2 regions of the Stenotrophomonas maltophilia group sp. LNF247 genome follow, and region 2 is predicted to be linked to the other one. Evidence: riboswitches for the same ligand, from Rfam matches in the RefSeq annotation. Region 2 holds a riboswitch; the other holds the start of a gene.
What was found. A riboswitch is a leader RNA that binds a small molecule or an ion and turns the genes downstream of it on or off. The one in region 2 is predicted to bind glycine.
Positions count from the first base shown of each region.

Region 1 (7,436 bases), on a different contig from region 2:
AGGTGCTGGCACGCAGCCGCGACTACGACAAGCAGCTCGACGCCTGGCAGGGCTGGCACAGCACCACCAAGAACATGCGGGGCGACTATCAGAAGTTCGTCGGCCTGGTGAACGAAGGCGCCAAGGGCATGGGCTTCACCGATGCCGGCCAGATGTGGCGCAGCGGCTATGACATGCCGCCGGAGCAGATCGGCCCGGAAACCGATCGCCTGTGGGAACAGGTCAAGCCGATGTACGAACAGCTGCACTGCTATGCGCGCGCCAAGCTGGACAAGACCTACGGCAAGGACAAGGCCGAAGTGGGCAATGGCCTGATCGCCGCGCACCTGCTGGGCAACATGTGGCAGCAGGACTGGTCCAACCTGTGGGACCAGCTGGAACCATATCCGGGTGCCGGCAGCCTGGACATCACCGCTGCACTGGAAAAGCAGTACCAGACCAACCTGAGCGCGGCGCTGGCCAAGGCCGGCAAGGACGCCAGTGTGGCGGCCCAGTACAAGGCGCAGCGCGAAGCCGAACTGCGCACCGCCAAGCAGATGACCGAGCGCGCGCAGGACTTCTACGTGTCGCTGGGCATGCCGTCACTGCCGCAGTCGTATTGGGAAAAAACCCAGTTCATCAAGCCTGACGACCGCGACGTGGTCTGCCACGCCAGCGCCTGGGACATGAACATGGAAGGCGACGTGCGCACAAAGATGTGCATCAAGCCGAACGAAGAGAATTTCACCACCATCTACCACGAGCTGGGCCACATCTATTACGACCTGGCCTACAACCCGCTGCCGCCGCTGTTCCAGGGCGGTGCCAACGACGGCTTCCATGAAGCGATCGGCGACACCATCGTGCTGGCGATGACGCCCAAGTACCTCAGCTCGATCGGCCTGGTCGACGCGCCGACCGAAAGCCGCGAGGCGGTCATCAACAACCAGATGCGCATGGCGCTGTCGGGCGTGTCGTTCCTGCCATTCGGACTGATGATCGACCGCTGGCGCTGGGGCGTGTTCGATGGCTCGATCACCGCCGACAACTACAACAAGGCATGGTGGGACCTGAAGGCCAAGTACCAGGGCGTGGCCCCGGCCAGCAGCCGTGGCGAAGAATTCTTCGATCCGGGCGCGAAGTATCACGTGCCGGGCAACACCCCGTACACCCGTTACTTCCTGGCGCGCATCCTGCAGTTCCAGTTCTACAAGGGCCTGTGCGACGCCTCGGGGTACAAGGGCCCGCTGCATGAGTGCACCTTCTACGGCAACAAGGAAGCCGGCCAGAAGTACTGGGCGATGCTGAGCAAAGGTGCCAGCCAGCCGTGGCAGGCCACGCTGAAGGAGCTGACCGGCACCGACAAGCTCGATGCCGGCCCGATGATCGAGTACTTCACACCGGTCAACGAGTGGCTGAAGCAGCAGAACGAAGGCCAGATGTGCGGCTGGCAGGCCAACGCGGCCCCGGCGGCGAAATGAGAAAAGGGGCGGGTCCGCGAGGATCCGCCCCTGATGTAGCGCCGGGCCGCGCCCACGTGACCGGTGGGCGCCATTGCAGCGAACGCATCGCCATGCGCGCGGAGCCTTTCGCCAAGCAGTGAGAGTGATTCATGCCCGGCGGCTCTTCATCGCACCGCTGCGCTCGCCGGGCATGGCCCGGCGCTACCCACGGCGGATCAGCTGTTCTTCTTCGCTGCCATCGCCGCGGCCAGCTCGGCCTTGAACTCCTCGAAGGTCTGGCCCTTCTCCTTTGCTTCGGCCTGTGCGGCATCACGAAGTGCATCGGAGTACATCAGGCGCACCGGCGTGCCATTGCGTTCGTGCAGCTCACCGGCCTGCATGATCAGCGCCAGCACCTGCGCAGCGCTCTCGCTGTGGCCGGCGATGCGGCCATCCATGCCCAGCACCCATTCGCCATCGCGGCGAACGACACCGGCCAGCAGGGTGCGCTGCGCGTCGCGCAGTTCGGCATGCGGCTCCACCGGCGACGCCTGCGCGGCTGCCTTGTTGGCGGCCTGCTTTTCCTGGCGACGGCGCTGGTCGCGGCGGGTCTTGGAGCTGGTGGACATGGTGCGGTACCGCTGCGAAGGGGGCGCAAGGATAACGCACCCCGCCCGCAGCGCTGCTTCACGCGTGCTCGATCCAGCACGGTCAGTCCAGCACCTTGCCGTGCCGCCAGTAGCCCATGAAGGTGATCGCGCGGCGGTCCAGCCCGCAGTCGCGGACCAGGTGGCGACGGATCGCCATTACCGCCGCCGCCTCGCCTGCCACCCAGGCATACAGCGGCCCGGCCACGCGGGTATCGGCCTGCTCCCAGAGGATCTGCGTATCGACGTCGATCTCCTCCAGCGCATCGCCGGCAGCCGCGCCCGGGGCCGCTGCCAACCGCGCCTGGACCGCCTGCAGCAACGGCTGTCCATAGGCGGCCCGCCCGCGCGGCAGCCAGACCAGCTCGGCGCTGGAGGGCGCCTTCAGGTGCACGGCATCACCGGCCTGCGCCACCTCCAGCAGCGCCAGCGTGCGCGGCGGATCGACCATGGCCGCCAGTTCCTCGAGGATGCCGGCCACCGCCGGCAGCGCGGTTTCATCCGCCACCAGCAGCACCTGGCCGACTCCCATCGGCGGTTTCCATTCCCAGCCTTCGCTGCTGTCGGCACAGTCGGCATCGGGGGCCAGCAGCACTACGCGGTCGCCCGGGCGAGCGTGGACGGCCCAGCGCGAGGCCGGCCCGGTTTCGCCATGCAGCACGAAATCAACGTCGACCTCGCCCTGCTCGGCACGCAACTGCCGGATCGTGTAGGTGCGCATGGGCGGGCGCTGGTCGTCCGGCAGTGCCCGGTAGCGGGGATACCAGTCCTCGCCGCTGGGCACCGGCGGCACGTCCTGGCCGGGCAAGGGGAAGAACACCTTGATGCGCTGGTCCGGGCCTTCGGTCTTCATCCGCGCCACGTCGGCACCGGTGAATACCATGCGGTCCAGGGAAGGAGAAAGAACGCGGCGCTCCTTCAGCGCCACCTCGAACAGGCGGTAGGTCTGCTGCGCAGCCATGGGGGAACCTCATGCAACGACATCGGATCGGCTGGCTGTCGTGCATCCACGCACCGGCTGGCTGGAGTCCCCAGCCTAGTCCGGTCGTTCCTCGCCGCAAGCGTTACGGGCATCGCGGCGTGCCCTACCCCTGCGCGCTGCTCAATCGCCCGTGCAGGCTGCCTGCGCCGCGCGCTCAAGCCGGTGCTCCCAGTACCAGAACACGAAGCCGGCGCCAAAGAACGCGGCCTGGCCCAGCGCCAGGTGCAGCGGGCTGGCACTGAGCAACGGCGACACCACGCCGGCCACCACGGTGCTGATCATCAGCTGCACGAAGGCCTGCAGCGACGAGGCCAGGCCGCGCTGGTGCGGATACATGTCCAGCACCGCCAGCGCCAGGATCGGGAAGATCAGCGCCATGCCCATGCCGCCCAGGAAGATCGGCAGCACTGCCCACGGCAACACGAACTGCGGCGACAGCGCCACGTAGCCGACATTCAGCAGCGCCGACAGCGCGCACAGGCTGAAACCGATGGCGACCTGGCGGGTGGGCGTGGTGTGCCCGGCCATGCGCCCGGACAGGAACGAGCCGGTGGTCATGCCGCCGATGGTGGGGATGAACAACCAGGCGAAACCGCCCTCGCCCAGGTGCAGGTGCTGCATCACGAACACCGGCGCCGACGAGATGTACAGGAAGATGCCACCGAAGCCGATGCTGCCGGCCAGCGCCAGGCGCAGGAAGCGCGGGTTGAAACCGATGCGCACGTAATCGCGCATCAACGCGTGCGGCGACAACGGCACGCGCGCTTCGACCGGATGGGTCTCCGGCAGGTAGCGTGCAGTGGCTGCCAGCAGGGCCAGCGCGAACACCACCAGGAACCAGAAAATCAGCGGCCAGCCGGCGCCACTGAGCAGGATCCAGCCACCGATGATCGGCGCGATGGCCGGGGCGATGCCGAACAGCATCGACACCTGGCTCATCAGGCGCTGCGCGTCGTGGCCATGGTAGAGATCGCGGATCACCGCGCGGCCGACGATCATGCCGACACCCGCCGACAGGCCCTGCAGCGCGCGGAACGCCAGCAGCGTGGCCAGATCGGTGGACAGCGCACAGCCGACCGAGGCGCCGACGAACACCACCAGGCCACCGAGGATCACCCGCTTGCGCCCCCACGCATCGGACAGCGGGCCATGCGCCAGGCTCATCAGGCCATAGAACAGCAGGTACACGCTGATGGTCTGCTGCACCGCCACCTCGTCCACCGACAGGCGCTGCGCCAGCTGCGGGAACGCGGGGAAGATGGTATCGATCGAGAACGGGCCGAACATGGCCAGGCCGGCAAGCAGCAGGGCCATGCGGCGGGTGGAGGGAGCAACGGCGGCGGTCATGAAGGAAGCGTCCGGCAGGGCCATGCGCGGCACGCACGGCGGGCGCCGGTCCCGCTGCAACGGGGACGGCGCCAGATGAATTCGGGTATCCGCCCATCATAGGTGGGGATTGCGCCCGATGCCATGCAGCGGTGCACAAAACGCACGGCCGGGCCATCGGCCATTCAGCCGCGGGCCCGCGCCGGGGCGCGGCCAGCGGGCCCGCAACGGGCTATAATCGGCGGGCAACACGGTGGGAGAAGCGGAACACCGCTGCCGAAGGCGCAACGCCCGTAATCGCTCAGGCCCGATACCACCCGTAACAGAACTCTGGAGAGACCGGTTCGATCCGGCGCCGAAGGGGCACGAAGCCGCGGTTTTCCGCGCTTCCAAACTCTCAGGCAAAAGGACAGAGGGGCGCCCCGCAGACCGCCGACCGGCGGCTTGTGCCCGTGCGTGTGCCCTTTCCTGACGGATCCTTCGCCATGTCCCAGAACACCCCTTCCCTGCGTGAGCTCGAGCACCACAATGCGTTCGTCGAGCGCCACATCGGCCCCAACGATGCCGAGATCGCGCAGATGCTCGACGTCGTCGGCCACGCGTCGCTGGATGCGATGACCGATGCCATCGTGCCGGCCAAGATCAAGTCGCCGGCGCCGCTGGCGCTGCCGGAGTCGATGACCGAAGTGCAGGCACTGGCGAAGATCCGTGCGATCGCCGACAAGAACACCGTGCTGCGCAGCTTCATCGGCCAGGGTTACTACGGTACCCACACGCCGAACGTGATCCTGCGCAACATCCTGGAAAACCCGGCGTGGTACACCGCCTACACCCCGTACCAGGCGGAAATCTCGCAGGGCCGCATGGAAGCGCTGATCAACTTCCAGACCCTGTGCGCCGACCTGACCGGCATGGAAATCGCCAACGCCTCGCTGCTGGACGAAGCCACCGCCGCCGCCGAAGCGATGACCCTGGCCAAGCGTTCGGCCAAGTCGAAGTCGGACACCTTCTTCGTGCACGATGCCGTGCACCCGCAGACCCTGGAACTGCTGCGCACCCGCGCCGAGCCCATGGGCATCGTGCTGCGCGTCGGCACCCCGGCCGAGGCACTGGAAGCAGAAGCCTTCGGCCTGCTGCTGCAGTACCCGGACACCTTCGGCCAGGTCGGCGACTACAAAGCGCTGGTCGATGCCGTGCACGCACGCGGCGGCCTGGTGGCCGTGGCCACCGACCTGCTGGCCCTGACCCTGCTGGCTGCCCCGGGCGAATGGGGCGCGGACATCGTGGTCGGCAACAGCCAGCGTTTCGGCGTGCCGTTCGGCTTCGGTGGCCCGCACGCCGCCTTCATGGCCTGCCGTGACGCCTACAAGCGCTCGATGCCGGGCCGCCTGATCGGCGTTTCGGTCGATGCCCAGGGCAATCCGGCATACCGACTGACCCTGCAGACCCGCGAGCAGCACATCCGCCGCGAGAAGGCCACCTCCAACATCTGTACCGCACAGGTGCTGCTGGCAGTGATGGCCTCGATGTATGCGGTCTACCATGGCCCGGAAGGCCTGACCCGCATCGCCCGCCGCACCCACCGCCTGGCCGCCATCCTGGCAGCGGCACTGCGCAACGCCGGCGTACAGGTCGGTGGCGACTTCTTCGACACCCTGCACGTCACCGGCGTGCACGCCGATGAGATCCACGCCAAGGCACGCGCCGCCGGTTACAACCTGCGCGCGATCGACAGCGACTCGGTCGGCATCAGCCTGGACGAGACCGCCACCCGCGCCGACGTGGTCGCGCTGGCCGCCGTGTTCGGCGCGCAGGCCGACATCGATGCGCTGGACGCAAGCACCGCCGACGCGCTGCCGGCCGGCCTGCTGCGCCAGTCCGCGTTCCTGACCCATCCGGTGTTCAACACCCACCACAGCGAGCACGAACTGCTGCGCTACCTGCGTTCGCTGGCCGACAAGGACCTGGCGATGGACCGCACGATGATCCCGCTGGGTTCGTGCACCATGAAGCTCAACGCCACCGCCGAGATGATCCCGGTGACCTGGCCGGAGTTCTCGCAGATCCATCCGCTGGTGCCGGCTGACCAGGCGCTGGGCTACAAGGAACTGATCGACACGCTGGAAGCGATGCTGGTCGAATGCACCGGCTACGACGCGGTCAGCCTGCAGCCGAACTCCGGCGCGCAGGGTGAGTACGCCGGCCTGCTGGCGATCCGTGCCTACCACCGCTCGCGCGGCGAGGGCCATCGCGACATCTGCCTGATCCCGGATTCGGCGCACGGCACCAACCCGGCCTCGGCGCAGATGTGCGGCATGAAGGTGGTGGTCACCAAGACCGATGCCAACGGCAATGTCGATGTGGAAGACATCCGCCTCAACGCCGAGAAGTACAGCGACCGCCTGGCCGCGATCATGATGACCTACCCGTCCACGCACGGCGTGTTCGAGGAAGAGGTGGTCGAGATCTGCGAGATCATCCACAAGCACGGCGGCCAGGTGTACACCGACGGCGCCAACATGAACGCCCTGGTCGGCGTGGCCAAGCCCGGCAAGTGGGGTTCGGACGTTTCGCACCTGAACCTGCACAAGACCTTCTGCATTCCGCACGGCGGTGGCGGCCCGGGCGTTGGCCCGTGCGCGGTCAAGGAACACCTGGCCCCGTTCCTGCCGGGCAAGCTGGGTGACAACGGCCCGGTCGGCATGGTCAGCGCCGCCAGCTTCGGCAGCGCCTCGATCCTGCCGATCAGCTGGATGTACATCGCGATGATGGGCCGCGAAGGCCTGCGCAAGGCCACCCAGGTCGCGCAGCTCAACGCCAACTACATCGCCAAGCGCCTGGCGCCGCACTTCAAGACGCTGTACACCGGCCGCAACGGCCTGGTGGCGCACGAGTGCATCCTCGACGTGCGCCCGCTGGAGAAGACCAGCGGCATCGGTGCCGAGGACGTCGCCAAACGCCTGATCGACTTCGGCTTCCACGCCCCGACCCTGAGCTTCCCGGTGGCCGGCACGCTGATGGTCGAGCCGACCGAGAGTGAGTCGCTGCACGAGCTGGACC
Region 1 is NZ_JBSRQL010000011.1:13,117-20,552, reverse strand. It holds gene ACTXG9_RS12275 (M2 family metallopeptidase) at 1-1,460, shown strand, start outside; gene ACTXG9_RS12270 (hypothetical protein) at 1,658-2,050, opposite strand; gene ACTXG9_RS12265 (siderophore-interacting protein) at 2,133-3,029, opposite strand; gene ACTXG9_RS12260 (multidrug effflux MFS transporter) at 3,171-4,397, opposite strand; glycine riboswitch at 4,697-4,799, shown strand; gene gcvP (aminomethyl-transferring glycine dehydrogenase) at 4,862-7,436, shown strand, end outside.
Region 1: another riboswitch for glycine. It lies ahead of gcvP (aminomethyl-transferring glycine dehydrogenase); the one in region 2 lies ahead of ACTXG9_RS12130 (trimeric intracellular cation channel family protein).

Region 2 (7,436 bases):
CAGACGCCGGCAGATCCCGGTCCTCGGCATGGGTGGCACATGCGCCTGTCACCCGGACGCGGTAAACAGGACATTGCCCATGTCCATCCGCAGGGAAGTCGATCATGCAGAGCACGCTCCAGGTCACGCTGTTCGGCCCTCTTGGCGACAGCCCGGCGTTGCAGTTGCCGGGGCTGGAGGGGCCGTCGGTGGCCATCCAGGAATCGGCCCTGCGGCGGTTGGTTTCCGACCTCTACACCGCGCGTTCCCTGCTCAACCCCGAGCAGCTGGACGAGGCCCGGCAGGAACTGGATCGCGTGCTGGAACGCTGGGCCGACATCCATGAGGGCCTGCTGCTGGACGTGGAAGTGCATGGCAAATGAGCGACTTTGCGTGGTTACCGCCGCGTAGGCCGGGCTGGCGCGCATCTCGCTGAACCGCGTCCCCAGTTGCGTATGAAACATTTTGCACTGCGCAAAAGCTGTGCTATCAATAGATCCCATGAACGCAGCCCCCACCAGCTTTTACTGGTATTACTTTCCGAAGCCACCGGCGGAGGAAGGATTGCGCTCACCCTGAAGAAAGCTTCAGACGCATTCCCGAAAGCCGCCAGCGAACCTGGCGGCTTTTTTCATGCCGCCACGCTGGGGACCCCCAACGTTCCGGAGATCTCCCGCAATGCCCCCGCACACCGACGACCTGCGTATCCGCACCATCGAACCGCTGACACCGCCAGCCCAGCTGCTGGCGATGCTGCCCTGTGACGATGAAGCCTCCGACACCGTCAGCGCCTCGCGCGCGGCCCTGCACCAGATCCTGCATGGCCGCGACGACCGCCTGGCAGTGGTGGTAGGCCCGTGCTCGATCCACGACCCGAAGGCCGCCATCGAGTACGCCCAGCGCCTGAAGCCGCTGCGCGACGCGCTGGCCGGTGAACTGGAAATCGTCATGCGCGTGTACTTCGAGAAGCCGCGCACCACGGTGGGCTGGAAGGGCCTGATCAACGATCCGGACCTGGACGGCAGCTTCAGGATCGACAAGGGCCTGCGCATCGCGCGCGGCCTGCTGCGCGACATCAACAAGCTGGGCCTGCCGGCCGGTGTCGAGTTCCTCGATGTGATCTCGCCGCAGTACATCGCCGACCTGGTGGCATGGGGCGCGATCGGCGCACGCACCACCGAAAGCCAGGTACATCGTGAGCTGGCGTCGGGGTTGTCGTGCCCGGTCGGCTTCAAGAATGGCACCGATGGCAACGTGAAGATCGCCGCTGACGCGGTGGGTGCTGCGTCCAATCCGCATCACTTCCTGTCGGTCACCAAGCAGGGCGGCACCGCCATCGTGTCGACCACCGGCAACCCCGACTGCCATGTGATCCTGCGCGGCGGCAAGCAGCCGAACTACGACGCAGGCAGTGTTGCCGAGGCCTGCCAGGTGCTGGCCAAGGCCAAGCTGCCAGCGCGCCTGATGATCGACGCCAGCCATGCCAACAGCCTGAAGAACCCGGAAAACCAGCCAAAGGTGATCGACGACATCGCTGTTCAGCTGGAAGACGGCGAACAGCGCATCGTGGGCGTGATGATCGAGAGCCATCTGGTCGGTGGCCGCCAGGAACTGGTGGAAGGCCAACCGCTGGTCTATGGGCAGAGCATCACCGATGGCTGCATCGACTGGGATACCACGGTGACGGTGCTGGAGCGGCTGGCTGCGGCCGTGCGTGCCCGTCGCGACGTAAAGGTGTCCGAAGCCGCTTGAGTGCGGCACGTGTGTGGATGGCGGCCAGCGCCTGCGGGGGTGCGGCCGCGATCAGGGCCGGTCGGAGTTGGAGACCGGCCCATCTGCACCGGCGATGCGCCTGGCGCTGCGCATGAGCGACAGCGCCAGGTACATCGCCGGGGTGGTGAGAACGATGGATGGGGCCTTCATGTAGCGTCGAGCCCGCGAAGCGCGGGGCTTCGTAGAAGATCCGCTCCACGTACGCTCCAGGTCACGTCACAATGCCACTTCCTGTTTGGTGGCCGCAGCCATGAAAGAACTGATCATTCCAGAAGCCGCGCAGCGCGATGAGGATTCCATCGAGATGATCCGCGTGTGGATTGCCGAACGGGGATTGCATGCTTCGCTGAACGTTGGCCTGTATGGCGATCGTCCTGGCATTCGAGAGGAGCATGCGTGGGGACGCATCCTGGCAGACGTCGCCCAGCATGTCGCAGATGCTCTGGTCGTGAGTGGCGGGATGGACCGCGGCGCGGCGATCAACGCGATCAAGGATGCATTCGATGAAGAGCTGCGGGCGCCGTCCAGTGGGCGCTCGGGGGGATTCGTGGTCCGCCACTGAGGGCCCAGATGGGCGCCGTGGCGCAGGAGACAGCGTCCCAACGCAACACGGCAACAAGCGCTGGGCGACGTGGAGAACGCGAACTTCAATGCACTTCGTCGTGGTACACGAACTTCGGCATTTCCCAGCGGTAGTGGATCGCCAGCAGGCGCAGCGCGAAGCCGCCGCCGAGGCAGCACAGGATTGCGGTGGCATCGGCCACGCCCCAGTGCAGCAGCAACAGGTAGGCCGCGCCGGTCAGCAGCGCGATGATCGCGTACAGCTCTTTCTGGAAGATCAGCGGCACCTCGTTGCAGAGGATGTCGCGCAGCACGCCGCCGAACGCGCCGGTCAGCATGCCGGCAATCAGCACGATGGGCATGGCATGGCCGGCCTCGCGCGCGATAGAGCAGCCGATCAGGGTGAAGGCGATCAGGCCCAGGCCGTCGAGCACCAGGAAGGTGCGGCGGAAGTGGTGCATCCAGCGTGCGACCCAGGTGGCGATCAGTGCCGCGCACACGGTGAAGCCGAGGTACTCGGGATGTTTGACCCAGCCCAGCGGATAGTGGCCAAGAAGGATGTCGCGCAGTGAACCACCACCGAGGGCAGTGACGCAGGCGATCATGACCACGCCGAACAGGTCCATGCGGCGGCGGCCGGCGGACAGTGCGCCGGTCATAGCTTCGGCGGAAATGGCGATCAGGTAGATGACGGACAGCAGCATGGGACAGGCTCCGGGCGCGGTGGGGCCGGCCATGCGCGACTACCGCCACTGCCTGCGCAATGACGGGATGACGATGACCGGTGCCGCTCCCGCTGTCCTTTTGCCTGAGAGTTCAGCGGCATGGGCCGCGTGCCCCTTCGGCGGATCGCCCCGGGCGTGCCCGGTGACCTCTCTCCAGCTCGGCGAGTCGAATGCATGGTTGGTGGGATTCCAGCCCACCGGCCTGAGCGATCATGGGAGCCTGCGCCTTCGGCGGGCGCCAGCGCGGCGCCTCTCTCCTGCATTCGGGCGCCAGTATATCCGCTGCAGTGCAGCACGGCATAATCCGGGCATGACTCCGTCCCTCCGCCCCTGGTTCCTGTACCTGCTCGAATGCCGCGACGGCAGCTATTACGCTGGCATCAGCACCGACGTGGACGCGCGTTTCGCCGCCCACCAGGCCGGCAAGGGCGCGCGCTACACCCGGGCGCGGCCACCGCTGCGCGTGCTGGCCGTGCGCGAGTACCCGGACCGGGCCGCCGCGTCACGGGCCGAATGGCAGCTCAAGCAGCAGCCGCGCGAACGCAAGCTGGCCTGGCTGCAGGCCCCGGATCCTGCGCTTCTGTAGAGCCGAGCCCACGCTCGGCTGTTGTTGCTGCTGCCTGATGGTGAAGCCGAGCATGGGCCCGGCTCTACAGTAGATCCACGCCATGCGTGGATGCGGCTTGCACATGCCATGATCGCCCAGCCCTCAGCGCTGGAGACCCGGATGTCCACGATCGCCCTGCTGTTCGCTCTTTCCGCAGCAACGAGCCCCGCCGCCGACCCGGCCACCCTCGCGGCCATCGAAGCCACCTGCCACGATTACGTTGACGGCCAGCTGGAGGCCGACCCGCAGCGCGTCGCCCGCTCCCTGCATCCGGAGCTGGCCAAGCGCGCGGTCCTCGGCGATACGCCCGACGAACGCCTGGGCCTGCGCCGTATGTCGAAGGAAGAACTGGTCTCGCTGACGAAGCAGGGCGCGTTGAAGACCCCGAAGGATCAATGGGACCGCCGCTGCACGGTGCTGGACGTGACCGGCAACGCGGCCTCGGTGCGGCTGGAAACCCCGTGGTTCGTCGACTACTTCCACATGGGGCGCTTCGACCAGCGCTGGGTAATCGTCAACGCACTGTGGTACCCGAAACCGAAGGCGCCGTAGAGCCGAGCCCATGCTCGGCTTCTGCAAACCGCGCGAAGTGCAGCCGAGCATGGCTCGGCGCTACAGGAGCATGCGTGCGGCCCTAGCGCTTCGGTCGCCGGTCGTCCTGGTCATCACCGAAGATGATGCGCGCGCTGCGCTGGTAGCTCCAGTACGCCACGGCCCAGTTCAGCAGCACCACGATGCGGTTGCGGAAGCCGATCAGGAAGAACACGTGCGCGGCCAGCCAGAACCACCAGGCCAGCACGCCGGAAAGCTGCAGCCGGCCCAGGTGCACGATCGCGGCCATGCGGCCGATGGTGGCCAGGTTGCCGTAGTCGGCGTACTTGAACGGGCCGGGCTCGGGCTTGCCGTGCAGGCGCGCGCGGATCACCTCGGCCACGTATTTGCCCATCTGCTTGGCGGCCGGTGCCACCCCGGGTACCGGCTTGCCGTCGGCCTGGCTCAGTGCGGCCAGGTCGCCGGCCACGAACAGCTCCGGGTGATCGGGCAGGGTCAGGTCCGGTTGCACCGGCACGCGTCCGGCGCGGTCCAGCGGCACGTCCAGCGTGCGCGCCAGCGGTGAAGCGGCCACGCCGGCGGCCCAGACCACGGTGCGCGCCGGTACGAACTGTTCGCCGAGCTTGAAGCCCTGGCTGTCGATGTCGCTCACCGGGTTACCGGTCAGCACTTCCACGCCCAGCTTTTCCAGTTGGCGACGCGCCTTCAGCGAAAGCACATCCGGGAACGAGGACAGCACGCGGGGCCCAGCCTCGACCAGCCGCACTTTCGCACTGGCCGGATCAATGTGGCGGAACTCGTTGCGCAGCGTGTGGCGCGCGATCTCGGCCAGCGTGCCGGCCAGTTCGACGCCGGTGGGACCACCACCGACGACGGCGAAACTCAGCCACGCCGCCTTCTTTGCCGGGTCCGGTTCGGCCTCGGCACGCTCGAACGCCAGCAGCAGCTTGCGGCGCAGCGCGATGGCATCGTCCAGCGTCTTCAGGCCGGGCGCATCATCGGCCCATTGGTCGTTGCCGAAGTAGGCGTGGGTGGCACCGGTGGCCAGCAGCAGGCTGTCGTAGTCCAGCGTGCTGCCATCGGCCATGCGGATCTGCCGCGCCTGCTTGTCGATGGCCACCACTTCGCCGAGGCGGACTTCCACATTGCGCTGGTGGCCGAGGATGTGGCGCAGCGGTGCGGCGATATCCGGTGCGGACAGGCCGGCGGTGGCCACCTGGTACAGCAGCGGCTGGAACAGGTGATGGTTGCGGCGGTCGACCAGGGTGATGCGTATGCGCTCGCGGGCCAGGGCACGGGTGGCCCAGAGACCGGCAAAACCGCCGCCGACAACGACCAGGTGGGGAACGCGCTCGCGACTCATCGACTCACTCCAGTGGGGGCATCGGGGGAAGCGCCTGGCATCTTCGCACGGCGGCCACCTGTCACGTCAGCGCCTGCCCGGATCGGCGATACTCGGGTTCAGGCAACGGCCCGTGAGGAGCCCATGAGCGAACCGGAAAAGCGCATCGCCCTGTTGATCGACGCCGACAATGCGCCGGCCTCGAAGATCGACGAGGTCCTGGCCGAAGTCGCCCGCTACGGCGTGGCCAACGTGCGCCGCGCCTATGGCAACTGGAAGAGCCCGCGGTTGAAGGGCTGGGAAGCGGTGCTGCACGAATATGCGATCCGCCCGATCCAGCAGTTTGCCTACAGCAAGGGCAAGAATGCCTCGGACATGGCGATGGTGATCGATGCCATGGACCTGCTTTACGCACGCAACCTTGATGGCTTCGCCATCGTCTCCAGCGATGCCGATTTCACTCCGATGGTGATGCGTCTGCTGACCGATGGCGTGAAGGTGTACGGCTTCGGCGAGAAGAAAACGCCCGAGCCATTCGTCAACGCGTGCTCGAAGTTCACCTACCTGGAAGCGCTGGGCCAGACCCACGCCAGCGTGCCGGATACCGAACAGGCCTCCAGCGAACAGGCCTCGAACGAGCCGGTGGCCAACGACGATGCGCGGCCGCGCAAGAGCGGTGCGGAAATGCGCAGCGACACCCGGCTGGTGAAGATGCTGCGCCGCGCGGTGTCCTCGGCCGAGGGCGAGGATGGCTGGTCGCATCTGGGGCCGGTTGGCAGCCAGATCGGCAACCAAGCCTCGTTCGATCCGCGCAACTATGGTTACGGGAAGTTGAGTGACCTGTTGGCGGCGATCGGCCTGTTCGAACTGAAGAAGGACGGCAAGTCGTCCTACGTGCGCGCGCTGCCGAAGAAAAACCGGTAGTGCCGGCCGCTGGCCGGCAACGCTGGATGCAAGATCCCGCATCCGGCACGCACACACCCCACCCGATCAGGCGTATCGTTGCCGCTCGCATTGCCAGCAAGGAAAAACCCGCATGTTGAAGATCTGGGGCCGCCGCAATTCCAGTAACGTCCGCAAGGTGCTGTGGTGCGCCGAGGAGATCGGCCTGCCGTATGAATCCATCGAAGTCGGTGGCAGCCACGGCGGCACGCAGACGCCGGAGTACCAGGCGATGAATCCCAATAGCCTGGTGCCGGTGATCGAAGACCATGGCCTGCCGCTGTGGGAATCGAACGCCATCGTGCGCTATCTGAGCGCACGCTACGCATTGGGCTCGCTGTACGCCGAAGACCCGATGGAGCGTGCCCAGGCCGAGAAGTGGATGGACTGGAGCACCTCGCGGATGGCGCCGCTGTACAGCGACCTGATCTGGGGCATCATGCGCACCGCCCCGGCCGACCGGGACGAATCGCGGATCAATGCCGCGATCGTGCGCGCCGGCGATTACCTGGCGATGGCCGATGCCACGCTGGCCAAACAGCCGTGGCTGTCGGGCGACAAGTTCGCGATGGGTGATATTCCGCTGGGCTCGCTGATCTACGCCTGGTACGAGCTGCCGATCCAGCGGCCGGAACTGCCGCACCTGGCCGAGTGGTACGCCCGCCTGCGCGAGCGGCCGGCCTACCAGCGCGGCGTGATGTCGCCGCTGACGTAAGCACTGCCCGGTGCTGAAACGCAGCCGAGCATGGCTCGGCTCTACGGTAGTGCCGAGCCATGCTCGGCAGTGCTCTACGGGATCAATACAGGTCCGTTGGATCCACATCCAGCGACCAGCGCACCTTGCGTGCTTCCGGCAGCGCGTACAGCTGTGGCACCAGCTGCGAAAGCACGCCATGCAGTGGCGGCCGCTGCATGGCAGACAGCAGCAGCTGCGTACGCTGGTAGCCAGCGCGGC
Region 2 is NZ_JBSRQL010000010.1:137,832-145,267, forward strand. It holds gene ACTXG9_RS12115 (hypothetical protein) at 105-362, shown strand; gene ACTXG9_RS12120 (3-deoxy-7-phosphoheptulonate synthase) at 658-1,731, shown strand; gene ACTXG9_RS12125 (DUF5076 domain-containing protein) at 2,003-2,314, shown strand; gene ACTXG9_RS12130 (trimeric intracellular cation channel family protein) at 2,400-3,017, opposite strand; glycine riboswitch at 3,102-3,205, opposite strand; glycine riboswitch at 3,219-3,308, opposite strand; gene ACTXG9_RS12135 (GIY-YIG nuclease family protein) at 3,349-3,624, shown strand; gene ACTXG9_RS12140 (nuclear transport factor 2 family protein) at 3,766-4,197, shown strand; gene ACTXG9_RS12145 (NAD(P)/FAD-dependent oxidoreductase) at 4,280-5,560, opposite strand; gene ACTXG9_RS12150 (NYN domain-containing protein) at 5,684-6,463, shown strand; gene ACTXG9_RS12155 (glutathione S-transferase family protein) at 6,576-7,196, shown strand; gene ACTXG9_RS12160 (primosomal protein N') at 7,279-7,436, opposite strand, start outside.